DNA from 3 places in the Lysinibacillus sp. FSL L8-0126 genome. Region 2 is predicted to be linked to each of the others. Evidence: riboswitches for the same ligand, from Rfam matches in the RefSeq annotation. Region 2 holds a riboswitch; each other region holds the start of a gene.
What was found. A riboswitch is a leader RNA that binds a small molecule or an ion and turns the genes downstream of it on or off. The one in region 2 is predicted to bind cobalamin.
Positions count from the first base shown of each region.

Region 1: linked by a shared signal. The riboswitch ahead of MHI34_RS04395 (ABC transporter substrate-binding protein) and the one ahead of MHI34_RS19415 (hypothetical protein) in region 2 are both predicted to bind cobalamin.
Region 3: linked by a shared signal. The riboswitch ahead of mmgD (citrate synthase) and the one ahead of MHI34_RS19415 (hypothetical protein) in region 2 are both predicted to bind cobalamin.

Region 1 is NZ_CP152028.1:917,721-925,757, reverse strand. It holds gene MHI34_RS04405 (long-chain-fatty-acid--CoA ligase) at 1-105, shown strand, start outside; gene MHI34_RS04400 (acyl-CoA dehydrogenase family protein) at 107-1,774, shown strand; cobalamin riboswitch at 1,832-2,014, shown strand; gene MHI34_RS04395 (ABC transporter substrate-binding protein) at 2,159-3,130, shown strand; gene MHI34_RS04390 (iron ABC transporter permease) at 3,127-4,128, shown strand; gene MHI34_RS04385 (adenosylcobinamide amidohydrolase) at 4,125-5,585, shown strand; gene MHI34_RS04380 (cob(I)yrinic acid a,c-diamide adenosyltransferase) at 5,598-6,161, shown strand; gene MHI34_RS04375 (heterodisulfide reductase-related iron-sulfur binding cluster) at 6,432-8,037, shown strand, end outside.
Region 2 is NZ_CP152028.1:4,023,150-4,031,186, forward strand. It holds gene MHI34_RS19405 (translation factor GTPase family protein) at 1-1,312, shown strand, start outside; gene MHI34_RS19410 (hypothetical protein) at 1,404-1,778, shown strand; gene MHI34_RS19415 (hypothetical protein) at 1,816-2,538, opposite strand; cobalamin riboswitch at 2,766-2,950, opposite strand; gene MHI34_RS19420 (GNAT family N-acetyltransferase) at 3,272-3,472, opposite strand; gene MHI34_RS19425 (8-oxo-dGTP diphosphatase) at 3,937-4,410, opposite strand; gene MHI34_RS19430 (PH domain-containing protein) at 4,628-5,008, opposite strand; gene MHI34_RS19435 (methyl-accepting chemotaxis protein) at 5,614-6,858, opposite strand; gene aspA (aspartate ammonia-lyase) at 7,033-8,037, opposite strand, start outside.
Region 3 is NZ_CP152028.1:3,856,583-3,864,619, reverse strand. It holds gene nikA (nickel ABC transporter substrate-binding protein) at 1-675, shown strand, start outside; gene nikB (nickel ABC transporter permease) at 746-1,699, shown strand; gene MHI34_RS18675 (ABC transporter permease subunit) at 1,701-2,513, shown strand; gene MHI34_RS18670 (ABC transporter ATP-binding protein) at 2,525-3,298, shown strand; gene MHI34_RS18665 (dipeptide/oligopeptide/nickel ABC transporter ATP-binding protein) at 3,309-4,109, shown strand; gene MHI34_RS18660 (DUF2089 domain-containing protein) at 4,382-4,747, shown strand; gene MHI34_RS18655 (hypothetical protein) at 4,761-5,147, shown strand; gene MHI34_RS18650 (hypothetical protein) at 5,157-5,438, shown strand; gene MHI34_RS18645 (NUDIX hydrolase) at 5,494-5,967, opposite strand; cobalamin riboswitch at 6,216-6,411, shown strand; gene mmgD (citrate synthase) at 6,604-7,725, shown strand; gene prpD (2-methylcitrate dehydratase) at 7,824-8,037, shown strand, end outside.

The DNA of each region.
Region 1 (8,037 bases), 1.6 Mb from region 2:
GCGAAGTATAAACTACCACGTATTTTCGAAAAAGTGGAAGCGCTACCACGCAATGCTTCAGGCAAAATTTTAAAACAATCCTTGAAAGGACAAGAGGTGAGATAGCATGAAGGTTTTACAGCAGGAAGAAATGCGTGCAACAAACTTTTTTACAGAGGAAGAAACGCTTCAAAAAGTGTTAGAAATGATGTTAGATAAAGAGTTTTTGTCTTATGCACACAAAGAACTGACAGATTTCGGTGAGTTATGTGCAGGTGATATTGACGTAAGGGCAAAACATACTGATCGGCAGGGAGAGCCCCGCCTTGAACGGTATAATGCTTATGGAGAAGAGGTATCAGAGGTTTGGGTGAATGACGGTTACAAAAAAACAATTGAAGAGACATATAATACGGGAATTGTTGGCTATGTGCACAAAGAAATTCCACAGTTAGGTCACAAAGGGAATTATGTCTATAGCTTTGCACAAGGTTATTTACTATCTCATGCAGAGCCCGGTTTTTATTGTCCCGTGACTTTGACGATGGCTACGGCTTATCTATTAGATCATTATGCTGATGAGGATGTAAAGCAGCGTTTCTTGCCACATGTTTGTGCAACAGGAGAGACGGAGCTATACGAAGGGGCAACATTTTTAACAGAACGTCAAGGAGGGTCAGACGTTGGGGCGAATGTTGTGGAGGCCAGAAAAGTAGGCAATGAGTACCGTCTCTATGGAGAAAAATACTTCGCATCCAATGCAGGTATGTGTGGCGTAGCAATGGTGTTGGCACGTTTAGAAGGCGCACAAGCAGGCTCTAAAGGGTTAACATTATTTGCAGTTCCATGGAATAATGAAGATGGTACGGCCAATCATCTTCGTATTCGTCGATTGAAAGATAAATTAGGCGTTCGAGCAGTCCCATCGGGCGAGGTAGAGTTTGATGGTGCCCTTGCTTATATTGTAGGGGAACAAAATAAAGGGATTTATTACATGCTAGAAGCACTAAATCTTTCAAGAATTTGTAATGCAGTCGCATCGATTGGTATTATGCGTCGAGGCTTTTTAGAGGCAAAGCATTATGTGACCAATCGATATGCATTTGGCAAGCCCTTAACACAATACCCAATGATCCAGGATACATTAGGGAAGTTTGCTGCTAAGCTGCATGTGGAAGTAGCGACAGTATTTGATCTTATTCAATTATACGATAAAGTGACAAGTGGGCAGGGAACACAACAAGATCTCATTATGAATCGTTTATATATTGCCATTATGAAAAAGGAAACGGCAGAGCAAGCCGTTCATTATGCTAGTGAAGCGATTGAATTACATGGTGGTAATGGCTATATTGAAGACTTTGTGACACCACGCTTACTAAGGGATGCACAAGTATTGACGGTATGGGAGGGGACGGCAAATATTTTGGCTTTAGAACTTATTCGTTTAGTGGATAAATTCCATGCACATGAACTGTTTGTCCGTGAAATGGAGACAAGGCTAGAGAAGCTAGCGGATAGTCCACTAGTGCGAATTGTGGAAGAGCAGTTGGTAAATCTTGCGGCTACACTACAAATTTTTAGCGCTTTAGATGAAGCAACTAAAACTTTTGAAGCAAAAGATATAGCGAAAAAGATGGGCCATCTTTATGAAAGTGTTGTAGCGGTGGAATGGGCACTAAAATTTGGCGGGAAGTACGAAAAGCTAGCGGATATCTATTTAGAGCAAACGTGGTCATTGCGACAAATAGGTGCACAAATGAAAACCGTACAATATTTTTCTGAAATTGTATAATTGCCAAGGAGTCGTCTGGAATGGAGGCGACTTCTTTTATTTTCATGTATAATGAAATCAACTGAATATTATAAAGGTTCTTTACTTAAGTAAAGTGAAAAGGGAAGTCGGTGTAATTCCGATGCGGTCCCGCCACTGTAAGTGTGAGTTTTTTCAAATAATGCCACTGAAGATTTCGGGAAGGCTTGAAAAACGCAATAAGCACGAGCCAGGAGACCTGCCTTTATAGTATAGACATGACAGCCTACGAGGATAGGGTGGTGGATTTTGTATCAGTTTTTTGGTGCGATTTTGACCCCTCATCATTCGAAGATGAGGGGTCTTATTTTGATGGAGAAAATATTTCTAACCAATTGACGCACGGATCAACAAAGGAGGATTCATATGAAGAAATTTTGGAAAATAGGATTATCAGCATTTTTAGCAGTAGGTTTGTTAGCAGCATGCGGGCAAGAAGCCAAAAATGACAAGCCAGTAGCTACGGAGCAGCAAACACAGCAAGAGACTCCACAGGTGGATGAAGCAACATTCCCAATGACCATAACAGATGCCATTGGCAAGGATGTTACACTTGAAGCACCGCCTGAAAAAATTGTTTCTCTTATTCCAAGTAACACAGAGATATTATTTGAACTTGGTTTAAATGATGAAATAGTTGGGGTGACAGACAATGATGATTATCCACCAGAAGTCGCTGAAAAGGATAAAGTTGGGGGCATGGAGTACAATATTGAAAAAATTATTGCCTTAAAGCCAGATATCGTGTTTTCGCATGAATCTAGCATGTCCCTTTCAGAAGCGGCGATTGAACAGCTTGAGTCAGCAGGTTTGAAAGTATTTGTTGTAAAAAATGCACAAGACTTTAATGAAACTTACACAACGATTGAGCTGCTTGGTCGTGCAACAGGGAAATTACCAGAGGCTGAAAAAATTATTGCTAATATGAAGGAAAAAGTGGAAGATGTTCTGACAAAAGTAAAGGATGTCGAACCCAAAAAAGTGCTAGTCGAAGCATCGGATGAACCTACTATTTATACGGCGGGTAATGGCACATTTATGAATGCTATGCTGGACATGATTCATGCAGAAAACGTAGCGGCAGATGCGAAGGATTGGTATGAAATTAGTTCAGAACAAATTATTGCGAAAAACCCAGATGTCATCGTTGTGACATATCATTATGTACCAGATATTTTAACAAAAATACCACAACGTGCTGGTTTCGATACTGTTAATGCCGTGAAAAATAAGGCAATCGTTCAAGTAGATGAAAGTACAACAAGTCGTCAAGGTCCTCGTTTAGGAGAAGGTCTTGAAGAATTAGCAAAAGCTATTTATCCAGAGGTATTTAAGTGAAAAAAATAGCACTAGCCTATGTACTAACATGTACGCTTCTTGTCATTAGTATCTGGTGTGGCGTAGCGATAGGCTCAGTTCATATTCCGTTAGAAGTTTTATGGAATCAAGCAGTTGATGAAACGGCTGCTAATATCTTTTGGAAAATCCGTCTGCCACGCGTGTTGTTAGCGGGACTAGTGGGAGCTTCTCTGGCCATTGCTGGAGCAGCTTTCCAAGGGTTGTTAAAAAATCCATTGGCAGATCCATATACATTAGGCGTTTCATCGGGGGCATCTGTTGGTGCTGTTATTACGATCTTTTTTAGTATATCTATACCGGTCGTAGGCTTGTATGCCCTACCCACTTTTAGTATGATAGGCGCAATCATCACGATGGTAGTGGTCATGAGCTTCGCTAGAATGGTAGACCGTTCATTGAAGATGGAAACGTTAATTTTAACAGGTGTTATTTTTAGCTCATTTCTAGGTTCTCTCATTTCATTAATGATCGCTTTATCTGGAGAAGAGCTACGCCAAGTAATTGGCTGGTTACTAGGTTCTGTGTCAATGCGTGGATGGCCATATGTCCAAATGATCACGCCATTTGTTATTGTTGGTTCCATTATGCTTTGGACGCAAAGACGAGAGCTAAATGTTTTGTTATATGGTGAAGAGCGCGCGAAGCATTTAGGTGTCAATGTAAAACGTAGTAAGTATTTGATTTTAGCGGGTGGCTCCATGTTAACGGGAGCTGCTGTAGCGGTTTCTGGCACAATTGGCTTTGTAGGATTAGTTGTACCGCATATGACAAGGATGATTTGGGGTTCTGACCACCGTCATTTATTGCCATTATCGTTTTTCAATGGCGCAACTTTACTCATTGTTTGCGATTTAGTAGCACGAACAATTATTGTGCCAAGAGAGCTACCTATTGGTGTTATTACGGCGTTTATTGGTGCACCTGTTTTCTCCTATATTTTTTATAAGCAACGAAGAAGTAAGGGGGTACGGGCATGATTATTGTCGAACATCTATCAGGTGGTTATGAAGATGTACCAATCGTCAAGGACATTAGTTTTACTGTGGAAAAAGGGAAAATTCTTGGTATTCTGGGACCGAATGGTAGTGGGAAATCTACATTATTAAAGGTAATGAGTGGGATATTACCAGCTACTGCTGGAACAATCACAATTGATGGACAAAATATCCTTTCTTATAATGCCCGTGCTTTGGCGCAAAAGATGGCTGTACTACCACAGCTTCATGCAAATGCTTTCTCAAACAGTGTAAGGGAGGCCATTTCACTAGGGCGCTACCCCCATCAAACAGGTTTTTTCTCAAGTTGGTCTGAACAGGATGAACAGGCTGTTCAGCATGCCATGCTGCAAACAGGTGTGAAACGCTATGAGCACACCCCGTTAGAATTTTTATCGGGTGGTGAACAACAAAGAGTATTTGTTGCCCAGGCATTAGCGCAAACAGCAGAAATTCTACTGCTGGATGAGCCAACCAATCATCTAGACATTGCACATCAACGGCAAATCTTAGATATGGTCAGGAAGGAAGCTGTGGAGTGTGGTTTAACGGTCGTTATGGTACTACATGATATGAATTTAGCCTCTCTCTATTGTGATGAATTATTGCTTATGGAGGGTGGGCAAATGAGAGCACTTGGAGTACCGCATGAAGTATTAATAGCCTCCCAAATTGAAGAAGTTTATCAAGCACGAGTGGCTACATATGCCCATCCTGAAATACCAAAACCTCAAATTACAATGATGCCCGCAACAACTGATTACCAGCAGCGAGCTGTCATCAAAAAAGACCATTTCATGATAACGGAACACTATATTCAACTTCAATCAGAGATTCCGTTAAAAACAGTGTCCTCTGCTGTTCATAACCCAGGTATTGGCTGGCATAATTGCTTATTAAATCGCTCTGTACCTGGCGATTATGTGATAAGTGATGTAAAAAGAGAAGTTAGTGATTTTTTGCAAAGAGAGAATTTTTCCCCAACAAGTACTGTTGTGATGCTGACAGCAGTGCCAACAGCTCTTGTTGCCATCAATGAATTTTCAGCGCCTTTTGGCAGTATGATAGTAGCTGTAACAGCTGGTGTGGGCAATGCGGTTGATGTATCACGTGTACACGAAAGACAGGATGATCCATATATTGGTACTATCAATACATGGATCATAATCAATGGCTGTTTATCGGAGGAGGCATTTTTCCAGGCACTGATGACAGCTACAGAGGCGAAAACAAAAGCTTTGCAATCAGAAGATATTCGTGACGAGCGTAGTGGAACTATTGCTACAGGAACTGCTACAGATAGTCTGTTAATTGCAGCAACTCAAAAAGGGGAAGAAATGCTGTATGGTGGCCCGATTACGGAAGTTGGTAAAATGATTGCCAAGGGTGTTTATGAAACAACAGTTCAGGCCATCAGAAATTATAAAAATCAGTTTTAGGAGATGAGAGAAATGAAGCTTTACACGAAAACAGGCGATACGGGGAAAACAAGTCTAATTGGCGGACGCGTTGATAAAGATAGCTTACGTGTTGAAACATACGGGGCGATTGATGAATTAAACTCTTTTATCGGGAAGGCAGTAAGTGAATTAGATCAAGCACTTTTTAAGGATATTTTAACAGATCTTGAAACAATTCAGCATGAACTATTCGATGCTGGTGGTGACCTTGCCAATGTGATGAAAGAACGCCACTATAAATTAACAGAGCAACCGATTGAAGTGCTGGAAGCTCGTATAGATGCTTTATCAGATGAGGCACCACCATTACAACGTTTTATTTTACCAGGTGGCGCACCAGCAGCTGCAACTTTACACATTGCTCGTACAGTTGCACGACGAGCAGAGCGTGAAATGGTGACACTTATGAAAGAAGTGGAGGACGTGCCGAAAGTTGTACAAAAATATTTAAATCGATTATCAGATTATTTATTTGCAGCCGCACGTGTTGTAAATGCTCGATTAAACGTAGCAGATATTGAATACATTCGCAGTGGCAATGTCTTCAAAAAATAAACTTGTTATGTGAATGTCGCAGCTTTTATTAATTAAATTTTAAAAAGGAAAAGTAAAAAAATGCTACTTTGAATAAATTTCAGGGTGGCTTTTTTTCTTGTAAAGTGTAAGAATATAAAATTATCAGAAATATTTCCGTTTTATGTTGACTGAATGCTCACTCATTTATTAGAATAGGAATATATTGATATAGTGACGCACATTTCCGTATGAACTAGCAAATTTGCCGCAAAGAGAGAAAATTACGACAAACTAAAGGGGGGACCAACCATGAGTCCATTATTAATTGCTAACATAGTCTTAACAGTCGTGGTTGTGCTTTATGCAGTAGGATTGTTCTTCTATCTGTTGAAAACACGCTATAAGTATGTGCAATTGGGGAAAAAGGTTGAGTTTGATGAAAGTGTTAAAGAGCGACTACGCTATATTATGGTCAATGTATTTGGTCAAAACAAGCTATTAAAGGATCCAAAGAGTGGATTAATTCACGTGATGTTTTTCTATGGATTTTTGATGGTTCAGTTAGGGGCCATTGATTTAATTTGGAAAGGACTAGCACCAGGATCACATCTGCCATTAGGTATTTTCTATGGTGTCTTTACGTTCTTCCAAGAGCTTGTAGTTTTAATGATTTTAGTTGCGGTAGTGTGGGCATTTTACCGCCGCTATGTAGAAAAGCTAGTGCGTCTAAAAAGAGGATGGAAAAACGGTCTTGTATTAATTTTCATTGGTGGCTTAATGGTCTCAACATTAATCGCTAATGGTATGGGATTAATCTGGCATGGTGAGGGGTTAACTTATACGGAGCCTGTTGCTTCAAGCATTGCTGCTATATTTGGCTTCCTACCTGCATCAGTAGCTGCTGGAGTGTTTTATGTTATGTGGTGGGCACATCTTTTAATTCTATTAACATTCCTTGTGTATGTACCACAATCTAAGCATTTCCATTTAATTGTTAGCCCACTGAATGTTTACATGAATCGTTTAGATCGTGTGGGTACATTAACGCCTATCGATTTTGAGGCATTAGAAGAAGCAGGAGAAAATGCTGAAAGTGAAGAGGATATGCCTTCAATTGGAGTTGGACGCATACAAGACTTCACACAAAAGCAAATGCTCGATCTGTATTCTTGTGTGGAATGTGGACGTTGTACCAATATGTGTCCTGCAACTGGAACAGGAAAAATGCTGTCTCCAATGGATTTAATCGTAAAATTGCGTGATCATTTAACATTTACTGGCGCTGTTGTAACAAAGCAAAAGCCTTGGGTACCTTATCAATTCTTTGCCAATACCAAGGGTAATCAGCTTGCGATGGCTGCTGGTGCTGAAGGCGCAGTAATTGAAGATATTTACAGCCCATCTTTAATTGGCGATGTGATTACAGAAGAAGAAATTTGGGCTTGTACGACTTGTCGAAACTGTGAGGATCAATGTCCAGTAATGAATGAGCATGTTGATAAAATCATCGACCTACGTCGCTATCTAACAATGACGGAAGGAAAAGTTAATCCTGATGCACAACGTGCCATGACAAATATCGAACGACAAGGGAATCCTTGGGGCTTAAACCGTAAAGAAAAAGAGAATTGGCGTGATCTTGATCCAACAATCCATATTCCAACAGTAAAAGAGTTAAAAAAATCTGGCGAAGAAATGGAATATCTATTCTGGGTTGGTTCGATGGGGGCATTCGATAATCGCTCTCAAAAAATTGCTTTAGCTTTCTGTCGTCTATTAAACGAAGCTGGTGTGAAGTTTGCGATCTTAGGAAATAAAGAGAAAAACTCTGGGGACACACCTCGTCGTTTAGGAAATGAATTTTTATTCCAAGAATTAGCTACAGCAAATATTGATGAGTTTGAGAAAAATGATG
Region 2 (8,037 bases):
TACAGGGTCTGCCCTAAAGGATGAGGGCATCAAGGAATTGCTTGCCCAGCTCCCTCTATTAACAGACACCCATTTTGAAGTGAATGCACCGTTTGAGGGGGAGGTTTTTAAAATTCGTCATGACGGCCACCAGCGTTTAACATTTATGAAGGCTATCAAGGGCGTTTTACATGTTCGGGATGAATTTTCGTTTGAAGAAGTGACAGAAAAAGTGACTGAAATTCGCCTCTATAATGGCAGTCGCTTTGATACCGTCCAAAAGGTTGAAGCGGGAGAGATTTTTGCTGTTAAAGGACTTAGTCAGGCCAATATTGGAGACCGCATCGGCACTACTATGCTGTCACAGCCCTATGAGCTTGTCCCAACGCTACAGGCAAAGGTTCAATATGAGGGCCATCAGCATATCAAGGAAGTGTTACAAATTTTCCGTTTACTAGAAGCAGAAGAGCCTTCCTTACGTGTGGTTTGGCAGGAAAAGTTCCAGGAAATCCATGTGCACATTATGGGCGTTATTCAGTTGGAGGTACTGATAGAAGTGTTAATGAAGCGTTTTTCATTAACGGTCTCCTTTGGCGAGCCCCAAATTTTATATATGGAAACCATTGTGACGACGGTGACAGGCTATGGTCATTTTGAGCCCCTCAAGCATTATGCAGAAGTTCATTTACTAATGGAGCCCAATCCGCGAGGAATAGGTAATACATTTAGCAATGCCTGCCATGCGGATCATTTATCGGTAGGCAACCAACGCCTTGTTGAAAAGCACCTGTTTGAGCGTGATCACCATGGCTTACTCACAGGCTTCCCTCTGACAGATGTTCATTTTACACTGCTAACAGGTCGCGGACATAATGAACATACATCGGGCGGCGATTTCCGAGAAGCTAGTTTCCGTGCGCTACGTCAAGGACTTGAGCAAGCACAGAACATCCTGCTTGAACCTTATTATCGCTTTAAAATGAAGGCTTCGAACGACTTTATCGGCCGCATGATGAGCGACATACAGCAAGCTGCTGGTACATTCGATGACCCCATCTTATCCGAAACAGATGTTGTGCTAACGGGACGAGCGCCCGTCGCCACCCTAATGAGCTATAGCACAACCTTTGCGGCCTATACCAATGGTAAGGGCGCACTCACACTCCAATTTGATGGCTATGATGTATGCCATAATGCAGAGGAAATTATTTCGCACATTGGCTACGATAAAAATGCCGACCCAGAATACAGCTCCTCCAGCATCTTTTGTGCGAAGGGCAAAGGATATTCTGTTCCTTGGCACGAAGCACAAGCAGCCATGCATTGTCTGTAAGTAGGTGATCCTGCCCGCGCGAAGCCGTTTGCTTGCGCGGGTGTTTACTTGCTTTGAGCGAGAATATTTACCCTGTTTGCGCGAGTATTCCTTGCTGGAGCGAGAGTATTTCATCTGTTTCCGCGAGTATTCGCTGCTCGAACGAGAGTATTTCATCTGCTTCCGCGAGTATTCGCTGCTCGAACGAGAGTATTTCATCTCCTTCCGCGAGTATTCGTTGCTCGAACGAGAGTATTTCATCTCCTTCCGCGAGTATTCGCTGCTTGAGCGAGAGTATTTCATCTCCTTCCGCGAGTATTCCTTGCTCGAACGAGAGTATTTCATCTCCTTCCGCGAGTATTCGCTGCTTGAGCGAGAGTATTTCATCTCCTTCCGCGAGTATTCCTTGCTCGAACGAGAGTATTTCATCTGCTTCCGCGAGTATTCGCTGCTCGAACGAGAGTATTTACCCCCTCCCTTCAAATAAATAAAAACAAGCCCTCCGTTTGATGGAGGGCTTGAGTTTATAATGCACCTACTGCTTTCTTTGTAGGACTGTGCACAAGGTATGCAGGCTCGACAATCACGTAGTCATGCGTGTTTGTGAAATCAACTAGCACTTTACCAGGATAACTTTTTAAAATTTGCAGTTGATCAATTAATTGCAGCAATAGCTCGTGACCGTTGCCACGTGGATGCCAGTTGAAATGGTAATCATTTAATGCCTGAACCGCTTCAATAAATTGGGCATATTCCTGCTGCACAAAGGCTATTAACTTATCATGTTGAGGCGCTAAATCGTGGATATATGTTTCATAAAAACGCATCACAATCGAGCATAATACATCATTGACACGCGCTGCACTTAAAACAGGCTTTGGCTCCAGTGACAGGCGGTCAAGGTTGGGCTTGGCACGTGTGGAATCAATGCGTGTAATTAAATGGTATGACTCCCCGTTAACCTCATAGACAATCGGGTTAGTCGGCATATACATCATAAAGCTATTGGTCTTCGTTTTCAGTTGATCGGTTACCGCTGCCTTCGCGAAAAGATGCCCGTCCACATCCCCATTTTGTATCCAAATAATTTCTTTATTATATAAAATTTGCTCAAAGAAGCGATCATTGCGGATCAGCTTCGTTGCTAATAATTGGTCAATCAATGATTCGACCGCCATTCTTGTTTTCGCTTTCTTGGCAACTTCTGTGCGTGGCTGCTTACAAATGGTCATATCTAAAGAAGTCATACATGCATCCCCTTTACGTACATAATGTCAAAACAAAAAGGATTTCCTACCATTTTTGAGGAAATCCTTCGCTTATCTTCGTTCATCACCCAATGCCAAACAAACCCTAAGTATGTGTAAATGAGCCCGATTGCGAACCCCTTCATTTACTTTGGGCGTTTGACGTACCGTGACGAACAGAGCATTCTGTTTTGTCAACATGCCACCTCCTATTCCTCGTAGGTTACTGGTGTGTACTCGTAATAGGCAGGTATCCTGACTCATGGTCATTGCCACTTTTCTCCTTCCCATCATTTGACAGTGGTTGCTGAAAAGTCGCTCACATTTACAGTTGCGGGACAGTGTCGGATTCGCACCGACTTCCCTTTTAAGCAAATTGCACGCAATTTACACCTATTACTACACGCTATTCAGTTGGTAAGGAAATTTGCGAAAATTCTCTATTCCTTAGCTAATCATTGTAAAGTATTGTATGTCCAAAGTCAATTTATGCTAAAAAATACTAATTATTTCAAAATAATTCCATGTAAAATGGATGCATAGAATACTAGGTTTTCCTCATGTCACACTGAGCATCACTTTAATTGCTTTCTGTAAAGTGATAATAAAGTTATTTCTAATCAAAAAATACAAAAATTATATTATTAAGAAGGCTCTTTAAAGTTGTTTAAATCTTGTTCAACTAGCCCCGTTAGTTCAACAACTTCCTGAAATCAATTCTTGTGTAGTTTTATTATAGGTAAGAGATAGGTTCGTAACCGTGTTTGCTAATTAACTTTATCATGTTGGGATTTTCTATCGAGTCAACACTCACAAATATTTCAGAATGTCCTAAACTCTTTGCAATATTTTCTCTATACCTCATTAAGTCTGAACCTATACCATTACCACGATAATCCTCTTTTACATATAGGTCACTTAATTTAGGAAGCAAAGTACCTTTTAATTTAAGAACTCCAAAACCTAATATAAGTGCGTCTTGATATTATTCCTTTTTTGCAAATTGCTTTAAATAATTCGTGAATAGATCTTTATTATTTCTACTATCATAAACCCGATAAGTCGTTTTCATTCGCTAATCTGATTATGTAGTTCATGGTTACTGCCACTTCCCTATTCTTTAATAAATCACTATTATAAAATTTCTTCTTCAACAATATGCACCGTTCGTTAAATAAACAAAAGGACGGTCAAGCACCTTTTATTTTAGAATTTTCTCTAGCTATTCTTAATCCCTCTCTACCATTTAGATATTGAAAGTTAAACTATTTAACAAAGTGGGTAAATTTAAGCCCCATTATTTATTCTTCACATATATATGTATTGAACTGACCTCGATGTTATTGAAAAGCGACTGCTCTATTGAACGATTGCCCCCTGTCAGTCCAATAACAAGTTTTAGGTGTGACGTATAGTAACTTTCCCTTCTTTATTTTCTTCGTGGTTCCATTCAACTTGAATCTCAAATGTTCCATCTTGAAAAAATAAAGGAAATCTTCTCCGTATCGATGGCTGCATAGGAAGTTTATATGCGTTCTCTATATCTACCCAAACCGCTTTCCCCTCTGGAGCATCTTTCAAGAGTTCACCCTCGAAATCCTTTGTTATGTAATTAAATATCATATATCTATCTTTTGCGACTGGATTAACATATTCATAAAGCCCTTTATAAATAAGGTTTCTAACTTCTAACCCCGTTTCTTCTTTTACTTCTCTGATAGCACTTTCTACAATACTTTCAGGAAATTCAACTTTACCACCCGGTGGAATAAAACCTTTGAAATTGTCGTGCTGTCTATCCAGAAGTAAAACCTTCTCTTCACTTTGAATCATACACACCGTCCATATTTTATAATTAATAGAATTACTCATAATTCACTCCATCTTTTTTAAATAAATATTACCATATATGTGTCCTTCTTAGTTAAACAACTTCATTATCTCTTAACACCTTCTCTACATTATGTGCCTGTTTCGTAATCGGAACTGGAATCCCTTACACCCTTCACAAGGTATTTCCTCATCTTTATCATCCTTTCTTTGCACAACAAAAAAGCCTCGCATAAATGCGGGCTTTTAGTACCATACATTACGTCCCCAAAACATACTGCGCTAAAACACTTTGCACTTTGTAAATATTCGTCGCCTTGTTGAAGTTTTTTTGAATCGGTAACGAACTACCTGACACCCATATTTTGAGCTCTGCATCTAAATCAAATGTCCCGGCTGTTTCTACTGAAAAATGAACGATATTTTTATAGGGGATGGAATGATATTCGGTTTTCTTGCCAGTCACCCCTTGCTTATCGATAAGGATTAATCGTTTATTCGTAAAAATAAACGTGTCTCTTATAATTTTATAGGCATTTTTGATTGTTTCGTTTGGAATCAATAAATCACGGACCTCCTCCTGTAATTTTTCTAAATTCACCTCGCTCGCATTGCCGATTAATCCATCAAATAAGCCCATCTCCTGGCCCCTTTCATTGTCATTTATTTAATGTATTACAAAGAAGATAGCGCTACGACAGGAAATAATGGTTTTATTGAGTCTATAAAGGCGAAGCATTGCACGTAATCATAGGCTCTCTACTAGCTATTGTTTAGGCTGTGATGAAGAGAGGGCAAGCTAGTTAAGGTTAGCATCTCTTTTGGTAAGGTAAATAGCGATTTTTTTAAAGAGGATGGGAATGAAGAATCACTCAAATTATTCCAAGAAGCGATGGCAACAGCTGTCAAAAATGAAGGTGTTGTCAATATGGTGTAAATAGAGGATACGGCTAGAAACAAATATGGCTATCACCTTTGGTAAGGTGAAAAAGGACAAATCAGTAGCTGAATGTAGGTTAAGGTTACGCATACAATCTACGTGATCTCTAAGGATTTCACTAAGAAATTAATTACGTTGGTCCGCCAATAAAAAACACTTCCCATTCTAATGACAGGAAGTGCATTTCAAATTACTTATCTATCGCCTGAAACCACCTTTGTGCATAGCTATCTGTGGAGGCAAAATCATCTTGTTCTTAGCTAGCTATTCAGGGCTAAAAAACCTTGAAAATATGTTTTTCTTGCTTAAACCTGAAATTGATTTGTTAGCTTTTGTAAATTATCAGCTTGTACGCTTAAATCCTGTGTCACATGATTGACAGCTTGCATTGAGGCTGTTTGCTCATCCATTGAATGTAAAACAGCCTCTGTATAATACGATAGCTTACCCATACCATTAGCAATCGTTGTCACAGAGGAAGCTACTTCATTGGCACTGCTAGAAAGCTGTTCAGCTGTTGTTGAAATATCCTCAAGCTGGCTCGTCATTTGACTAACATGCTGTGAAATCGTGCCAAAGGATTTTGTTGCCTCATCAATGACATAGACACCCTGCTGAACATTTTTTAAATCCTCCTCCACTGAGGATGCTACCTGTTTCGTGTCAGTTTCAATGCCCACTACTAAGTCCACGATTTGTGCAGCAGAATGCTTGGATTGCTCTGCTAATTGACGCACTTCCTCTGCCACAACTGCGAAGCCTTTCCCATGTTCTCCAGCTCGAGCTGCTTCAATGGCGGCATTCAATGCCAATAAATTCGTTTGGTCCGTAATAGCTGTAATCATCTCAGTCATCGATTTAATATCTGTCATTTTATTGGATAATTGCTGCATGAGTCCGCTCGTTTTTTCGGTTGAAGAAGAAATAAATTTCATTTGTTCCTTCGCCACATGTAAAATATTCGCTCCATTTCCTGCAATCTCATTGGCATCTTTTGCATGATCAAACACATCCTGAGTGGCTTCCGTAATTCGTCCGATTCCATCGACAGTTTCTTGCATAGCATTAGCACTATCATTGGCAGATTGTGCCGCTTGCTTCAAGCCCTCTGACGTTTTCTCCATTTGTTGATCGACTTCTTCCACAGCTACCGTAATTTCATTCGTACTTGCGGATAATTCTTCGATGCTTGCTGATAAATCTGTAGAGCTGTGCGCAATTTTTTGTGTCATTGTGCGTAATTGTTCCTGCATCTCTAAAAAGGATTGCGCTAGCTGAGAAATCTCACTCTTGTCACGAACCTCGATGACAACTGTATCTAATTGGCCTGCCGTAATACCCTGTGCAGCCTCTGTTAATTGTTTGATAGGCTGTATCACTTTGTAATGAACATATACGGTGTAAGCTAATGTAATGGCTATTCCTACGATGGTTAATACAGTCGAAAGCCATTCTAATGTCGTTACATTGGCTAAATCAATAAAGAGAATAATAATCATTAAGACATTTAAAACTGCAAAGCCAAGTAAACTCTTTTTTCGTAAACTCATTCCAAATTCCCCCAACTAAAATATGTCTTCCATACCATTATTATAGTTGAAAAATCCTAAAAATCATAAGGATACGCTCTCTTTTATAAGAACAAAGACACAAGCCTATTGATGACTGCATAAAAAAAGACTATAGACAGCTCGTAAAGCATGTCTACAGTCTTGATGTTGGAATTATTTTAAATTCATGATACTAGAGCCAGCAATACCTGGGTGTGTCATTTCATATGGATCTAATATTAAGTCTAATTGTTCGTTTGTTAAGACACCTTCTTCAATGCAAAGCTCACGAATAGAACGACCTGTTAGAATTGCTTCACGCGCAAGACGTGCTGCTACTTCATAGCCAATATGTGGGTTGACAGCCGTTAGTACCCCTACACTTTTCTCTACATATTCTTTCATGCGTTCTTCATTTGCTTCGATGTCTTTTAAGCAATTTTCCGTAAACGCACGGAAAACATTATTCATAATGCTAATGGACTGAATTAAGTTAAACACTAAAACAGGCTCCATTACGTTTAATTCTAATTGTCCAGCTTCAGATGCTAGTGAAATCGTATGGTCATTACCAATCACTTGGAAGGCAACTTGGTTCAGTACCTCTGGCATAACTGGGTTGACTTTACCTGGCATAATCGAAGATCCTGGTTGACGAGCTGGTAAAAGGATTTCTCCTAAGCCTGCACGAGGACCTGAAGCCATTAAACGTAAGTCATTAGCGATTTTAGACATATTAATCATACAGATTTTTAAAGCGCCTGATACTTCTGTATAAGCATCTGTATTTTGTGTTGCATCCACTAAATGTGTCGCACCTTTTAATGGTAAACCAGAAATTTCAGCAAGATGCTCATCAACGGATTTAATGTAATCTGGGAAGGCATTTAAACCTGTTCCAACAGCCGTTGCACCCATGTTCACGTCATATAAATTTGGACGTGTTTGACGAATGCGTACGATATCACGGTTAATCACGCGGCAATAAGCTTCAAACTCTTGTCCTAAGCGAATTGGCACGGCATCCTGTAAATGCGTACGACCCATTTTAATGACATGTGCAAATTGCTCTGCTTTTTGATGGAAAACCGATTGCATATAATCCATCGTTACTAATAATTCATCTATTAAATTTAAAACAGCGATATGAATAGCTGTTGGGAACGCATCATTTGTTGA
Region 3 (8,037 bases), 170 kb from region 2:
ATGGTTGACAGTATTACACATGGTACAGAACAAGTGGCTAACACATTATTTTGGGATGCCATTCCTTATGCCAATATAGAGTTAGCGCCAATCTTATATAATCCTGAAAAAGCGCAGCAACTACTAGATGAGGCAGGGTGGACGTTACAGAAGGGCGAAAAAATTCGTTCGAAAAACGGGCAACCATTATCATTAGATTTAATCTACATCGCAACAGATGCAATCCAAAAGCCAATGGCGGAATTAATGCAAGGTGAACTAGCAAAAATAGGGGTACAGTTGAATTTAGAAGGTGCAGATGTGATGGTCGGTCTTCAAAAATTAATGGATGATCAGGTGGATATTAATTTCTGGCGTACAAACGGACCACCAACCGACCCACATAGCTTTGCAAATGAGTCAGCTACGCCAAATGCTAGTGGTGTTTATGAGGCAAAATTAGGCTTATCTAACGCTACAGACATCGATACGAAAATCCATCAATTATTAGTGGGAACAGATGAAGAGGAACGAGTGCAACTTTACACGGATATTTTATCCATATTCCATGATCAAGCACTTTTCTATCCTATCTCTTACGAAACAAATAATGTAATTTATCAACCATATATGAAGGATTTTGCTCCACGTGCATCTGAATATGATATTCCCTATGCACAAATGGATAAAGAGTAATAAAAAAGAGAGAGTATGTCTTGCACAGACAGCTCTCTCTTTATCATAGGAGTGAGTAGGAAGTGACAGCATGTATGAATCGACATGGATGTTTTGTTTAAAAAGAATTTTGACTTTGCCGTTTGTCTTACTAGGAGTTTCCATCCTAACCTTTGTATTTATTCGTTTTGTACCGATAGAGCCTGCTGAGGTCATCCTACGATTGGCAAGAGTTGCTCCAACCGAGGAAGCTGTTCAGGCATTACGCGAAGAACTAGGGACGGACAAACCTTTCGTTCTTCAATATTTGCTATGGGGAAAAGGCGTTTTACAGCTAGATTTTGGTACATCCTTTGTGAGTAAATTACCAGTAGCACATGAGCTATTCGCGAAATTACCTGCAACAATTGAATTAGCTCTTGCCGCATTTGTCCTCATTTTAGTATTCAGTATACCATTAGGGATTATGAGTGCATTGTCTAAGTATGCCATCATCGATAAAATCATTAGATTCTTTAGCATATTGAGCGTATCCATTCCAACATTTTGGTTAGGTTTCCTACTGCTCTATCTATTTAGCTTAAAATTAGGGCTCTTTCCGACAAACGGAAAGGGCACACTCGCTCATTTAGTTTTACCAGCCTTCGCACTAGCATTGCCAACCATTGGTCTGTTCATCCAGTTTATTCGTTCCACTATCCAGGAAGAATTACAGCAGCAATATGTTCAATATGCGCAGCTAAGAGGATTAAAAAATTCTGTAATCCTCATACGTCATGTGTTACGAAATGCTGCCATACCTTTGACTTCCTTATTAGGTATGACGCTCGGTAGTTTACTAGGTGGAGCTGTAATTGTGGAGCAAGTTTTTAGTTGGCCAGGACTCGGTAGGTATTTAATCGAATCCATTACGAACAGGGATTACCCCGTTGTACAATGCTATGTATTGATTATTGCTGTGATCTATGTGTTGACCAATCTATGCACAGATGTATTGCATCGTCTATTGGACCCTCATCTGATGATGAAGGACAGGAGAGATTGACATGAAGCGATTACGAAAAAGAAGAGATCCTATTCTAGGGTTATTTAGCTTATCCCTCCTTGTAATCATTGTCTTACTGGGATTGTTTGCACCCATTTTAATGCCACATGATCCGTTAGCTGTCGATATAACTAAGAAATTTTTAGCCCCTTCCTGGGATTACCCATTCGGTACAGATCACTTAGGAAGATGCGTCTTTTCTCGCATGCTTTTAGGTATTCGCTATTCATTAGGATCCGCACTCTTCATTCAAGTCGTTGCTATTGTTTTAGCTGTCCTACTTGGTGCCTTTGTAGCGTTGAAAAGAGGTATAATCGATGTGGTATTTATTCGAATATGTGATGTTTTATTAGCTTTTCCGACACTGGTACTTGCATTTGGACTTTTAGGTGTATTAGGCCCTAGCTTAAAAAATGTTTTAATAGCCCTTATTTTTACACAGCTTATTTATTACTCCAGAATGGTTCGAAGTTTATGTATTGGGATGAATGAAAAAGACTTTATTCAAGCTGCTAGGATTACTGGCACTACAGGCATTAAATTAATCATTCGCCATTATATCCCTAACATACTGCCAGCTATTGTCACGATTGTGGCGTTAGATATCGGGAAAGTCATTTTAGAAATCGCTGGCTTTTCCTTTATAGGTCTGGGCGTGCAGTCGCCGATTCCAGAATGGGGCATGATGGTAAATGAAGGGAAACAATATATCCGTCAGCATCCCGATTTAATGCTTTATCCTGGGCTTGCCATTGTCCTAGTGGTGTTATTCTTTAATCATTTAGCCAATCGTTTAAAGAAGTTTGATTCGTGAAGGGGGAAGTTATGGAGAAGGTTTTAGAAGTGAAAGATTTAAACGTCAAAATTGGGGAGAAAAATGTATTATCCACTATCAATCTGACAGCCTATAAAGGGCGTGTCTTAGGAATCATAGGAGAAAGTGGTAGTGGCAAGACCATGCTTTGCCATGCCATCATGCAAACATTACCATCTATCGCACAGGTGACACAAGGGGAGGTTCTTTATCAGCAGGAAAATTTAATGAATGTTTCAGCTACTCAATTAAGAGCATATCGTGGGCGGCATCTTTCGATGATTTTGCAAAATCCATCCGCTGCCTTCGATCGTATCCAAACGATTGAAGGCCATTTCAGAGAAACATTAAAGGCACACTTTAAGCTGACCAAAAAAGAAATGAGACAAATAGCTCTTGATGCCTTACATAAAGTGCATTTACCAAATCCAGAGCAGATTTTACATTATTATCCTTTTCAGTTGAGTGGTGGCATGCTACAGCGAGTGATGATTGCCTTATCATTGGCGCTACAAGCCTCCCTCTATATTGCTGATGAACCAACGACAGCTCTTGATACGATCAATCAAAAACAAGTATTAACACTATTTGATCGTATTCGCGTAGAAACAGAAGCTGCCATACTTCTTGTTACACATGATTTAGGTGTTATTGCTGAACTAGCTGACGATGTGGCTGTTATGTATCAAGGAAAAATCATTGAGCAAACGAATGTCTATGATTTCTTTGATGCACCTCAGCATGCCTATACAAAGAAACTATTACAAGCAAGAATGCTATTTTAGAGGTGAAAAAATGACGCTGCTAGACGTGAAAAATATTGATATGCATTACGCTCAAAGACCATTTCTATTCCAGCGTAAGCAGGAAGTTCCCGTATTACAGAAGGTGTCATTCTCACTTCAGGAGGGGGAATGTCTAGGAATAGTCGGTCAAAGTGGTTCAGGAAAAAGCACATTAGGTCGTATTATTTTAGGAATCGAACGACCAACAAACGGGGAGTTGCTCTTTCAAGGTGTCAATTTATACGAAGCACCAAGCAAGCATAAAAAAAGAATACGTAGAGATTTACAGGCAGTTTTTCAAAATAGCTATCATTCATTTAATCGGAAGCAGACGATTTTTGAAATACTCGAAGAACCGTTTCTGAATTTCGAGCATTTTAGCAAAACAGAGCGACAACATAAAGTAAGGGAATTACTAGACTGTGTAGAGTTAGAGAGGGCAATGGCTCAAAACTATCCTTCGCAGCTTAGTGGGGGGCAACAGCAACGAGTCAACATCGCTAGAGCTCTTGCGCTAAAGCCAAAATTAATTGTCTTAGATGAAGCGATTAGCAGTCTTGATATGATTTTACAAAAAAAGATTATACAATTACTACAAACACTTCAAAAAGAGCGACAGCTTGCTTACATTTTCATTTCGCATGATTTACAGGCAACACGTTTTATGTCAGACCGTATCCTTGTCATGCAGCATGGTCGGCTAGTGGAGGAGATTGGCAAGGATGGAGCATATGAGCATCCTGCTTCACAACAATTATATCATGCTATTTTGCCTTCACACCCGCGAGAAAGAAAACATAAAACGAAATGATCATAATATAGAAAACACGTATACAATGGGCATGGAGGTATGGGCTGGTAATGATAGAGGCCAGTTGGATTACCTCATTTGCTCCAAACATTAGTAAGAGTCATCTATTAAAGAAACGCCATTTTGCATTAGAATGGTGTTTTTCTTTTTATTAATAATATTAATCAGGTAATTAACTTTATTGATATTTTCATTTAATAAATTAATTTTATTATTTACTTTTTTAAATTATTTGGTATATAATCAATTTAACTTAAAGGAAGGAGTTCACTATGGCTTATCAAGTAATCACAAATTGTCCTGTCTGCAGTAAAACATTGAAAATTACGAAGTTACAGTGTTCTCATTGTCAAACGACGATTGAAAATGAGTTTGAATTGTCGAAGCTAGCATCCTTATCACAGGATCAGCTTCATTTTGTGGAAGTATTTTTAACATGTCGAGGGAATATTAAGGAAGTAGAAAAGGAACTGGGCATTTCGTACCCAACTGTGCGAGGCAAGCTAAATGACATTATCTCATCCCTTGGCTATGTCCAAAAGAAGAAAAATGAAGTAGACGAGAAAAAAATTGTAAGCATGTTGGAAAATGGCGAAATCACAACTGATGAGGCCATAAAGCTCTTAAAAGACGAATAGGGAGGAATGCTACATGAAAGAGGAAATTACTAAAGTGTTAACCATGATTCAAGAGGGAAAAATTGATGCTGATAAAGGGTCAGAGCTGATTCAAGTGTTACAAGAGAAAGAGGAGTCAGGTAATAAATTTCTGGAAAAAACGAAGTATTTAGATAAAACGTTAAAGGTTCGTGTGGTGTCCACTGAAAATGATAATGTCACTGTGAATTTGCCTATAAAACTTGTCAAGGCTGTGTTAATGGCTGGACACAGTATCGCTGCGAGTATTCCGCAATCGGAAAAATACGTGAAAGATATCGATATCAATCTTCTTCTTGAAGCCATCGAAAATGAATTAGATGGACAAATTGTGGACATAAAATCGGCAAACGGAGATACCGTTTCAGTTTTCATTGAGTAGAGGCGACTTATGATGCATGTAAAAGTGAAAGCAAAAGACGTTCGTTTTACCGTTCCTGTTCCATATGCTGTGCTAACCATTGTTCTTTCCATTTTGACTTCAAAATGGATTCAGCAAAGTGTCAACAAATGGACAAAGGCATACTTCGACAGAAAAAAAATCGACTTTTCCTTTCCATTCATTGACAAAGAAATGCTCAAGCCTATTATCAAGGAACTACAAAATTATAAAGGGCTCGTGCTAGTAGATGTCAAGGCACAAGACGGTACAGAGGTTAAGGTTAGACTGTAATAACCTAATAGTTAAGATGGGAGCATGTTTTCATAAAAAGCATGCTCTTTGTTATTTAAAGAGAATTCTTTGCAAAAGAACTATCTAAATTCCACAATTTGTCCTCTAGATTGTCTAAGAGTGTTTTTGTTCTTTTCTCAAGATGATCTGGTAGCTCATTTTTACTGAAATAGGTAAGATTCAAACTCTCACCATCCCTCATCTCTAATACATCACTGACATTTTTCGCACTATAAAGATGAATAACTGTATAGATTTCATCCCCATTTGGATATTGAAAATAATAATTTGGCCCTGAAAAAACACCAATCAAGTCCAATTCATTCGCTACCAGTCCTGTTTCTTCATGAAGTTCACGGGTAGCAGTTTCATTCAGTTCCATTGAGCCACCAGGTAATCCCCAATCCAACGTATCTGAACGATGTTGAAAGAGAATTTTCTTGTCATCGTTGACTACAAGAATTGTCGCCCCGATACTGATAATCGGTCTACTACCGATGTGTTTCCTTAATTCTGAAATATAGCCCATATGTGCTCCTCCTCTATATTATAAAAAAACTATTCGCCTTTTTTATTATAAAGACCTCTATTTCACTTGTAATCCTTGAAAATGGAGTTATTGGTATAGATGAACAATCTTTTTTTGTACAAAATAATGCTCAAAAATGCAGAATAGTCAATCAAAAATGAAAAATAGCTTTTTATAATCAGTCTTTTCTGAATTTTACCTATATTGATTGTTTTGAAAACTCTATGTTAAGGTAAATAGACAAATTGAATATGCTAAATTTTGGTGGTTCAAATGGAGTCCATTCCATTTGATTAAAAGGGAAGTTGGTGAGAGTCCAACACTGTCCCGCAACTGTATTTAGGAGCTCGATAACAAGGCCACTGTTTTGTTTGTCAAAATGGGAAGGTGTTATTGAAGTGTTGATTATAAGTCAGGAGACCTGCCACAAAATAAGCATCAATTGACCTACGAGGATAGGGAGGTGTTAGCTACTGCATGATTTTTGTGAATTCCTGTAAATTCACTGTTATTTGGTCTGTCATGCTTTTGTAGATTAACAACTTCTAAAAAGGGGTAGAAGTTGTTTTTTTGTTGTTCTTTCGTGTTGGAATGGTAACGCTTACAAGAATAATTAAACAAAGGGGCTGTCATTGAATGGAGTTAACTTATTCACCAGGTCTTGATGGGGTCATTGCTGCTGAAACAAAATTATCTTTTTTAGACACTGTAGGAAGTCAAATTGTTATTCGAGGCTACGACTTGATTGAATTATCACAAAGATATTCGTATTTAGACATTGTCTACTTGCTACTGCATGGCGAAATTCCTACTGCCGAGCAACAGGCTGACTTACAGGACAAATTAAAAGCACATTATCAGGTTCCGCAAGAGATCTTCCAAATCTTCAAGCTCTTGCCTAATGAAACACATGCGATGGATGGACTGAGAACTGGAATTTCTGTTTTAGCAGGCTTTGATCAGCACATCAATGATCGTTCTACTGAAATGAACTTGACGCGAGCTTATAGACTTTTAGGCGGTATGCCTAACATCGTAGCCAATAGCTATCGTGTCTTAAACGGACAAGATGTTGTGGAGCCAGATAGTCAGCTTTCCTATAGCGCCAATTTTTATTACATGATTACTGGTAGAAAACCAACGGCGTTAGAAGAAGAAATTTTTGATCAGTCTCTCGTTTTATATAGTGAGCATGAGATGCCAAATTCAACGTTTACGGCTCGTGTTATTGCCTCTACACAATCTGATTTGTACGGTGCTTTAACTGGAGCTGTCGCATCATTGAAAGGAAATTTACATGGAGGGGCCAACGAGGCAGTCATGTACATGCTTCTAGAAGCCAAAACAGTAGCAGGCTTTGAAGCCTTGCTGAAAAATAAACTGCAAAATAAAGAAAAGATTATGGGCTTTGGTCACCGTGTTTATATGAAAAAGATGGACCCAAGAGCACAAATTATGAAAGAGGCTTTGCATAAATTATGTTTGGCACAAGGGGATGATCGCTTATATCACATGTGTGAAGCTGGTGAGAAGGTGATGGCACAAGAAAAGAGCTTGTACCCAAATTTAGATTATTATGCAGCACCAGTATACTACATGCTTGGCTTGCCAATTGAAATCTATACACCTATCTTTTTTGGCTCACGAACGATTGGCTTATGTGCTCACGTCATTGAGCAGCATGACAATAACCGATTATTTAGACCTCGTGTCCATTATATTGGCGAGCGTCATAACCTTGAAGAATTGTCGGTATAATCAAGTTTTAACAACTCGCCATAGAGCTGATGGGCATTCTGACCAATGCCTATCAGCATACTAGTATATCAAATTCATGCCTTGAAAGGAAGATATAGATGATTAAAACAAATGACATATCTAAGACAGATCAATTACTTACAGATATTGCGGATTACGTAGTAAATACAACTATTACAAGTGAAGAAGCATACGAAACGGCACGCTATGTATTATTAGATACATTAGGGTGTGGCATTTTGGCCTTACAATATCCTGAATGCACGAAACTTCTTGGCCCAGTAGTACCAGGCACAGTCGTTCCCAATGGTA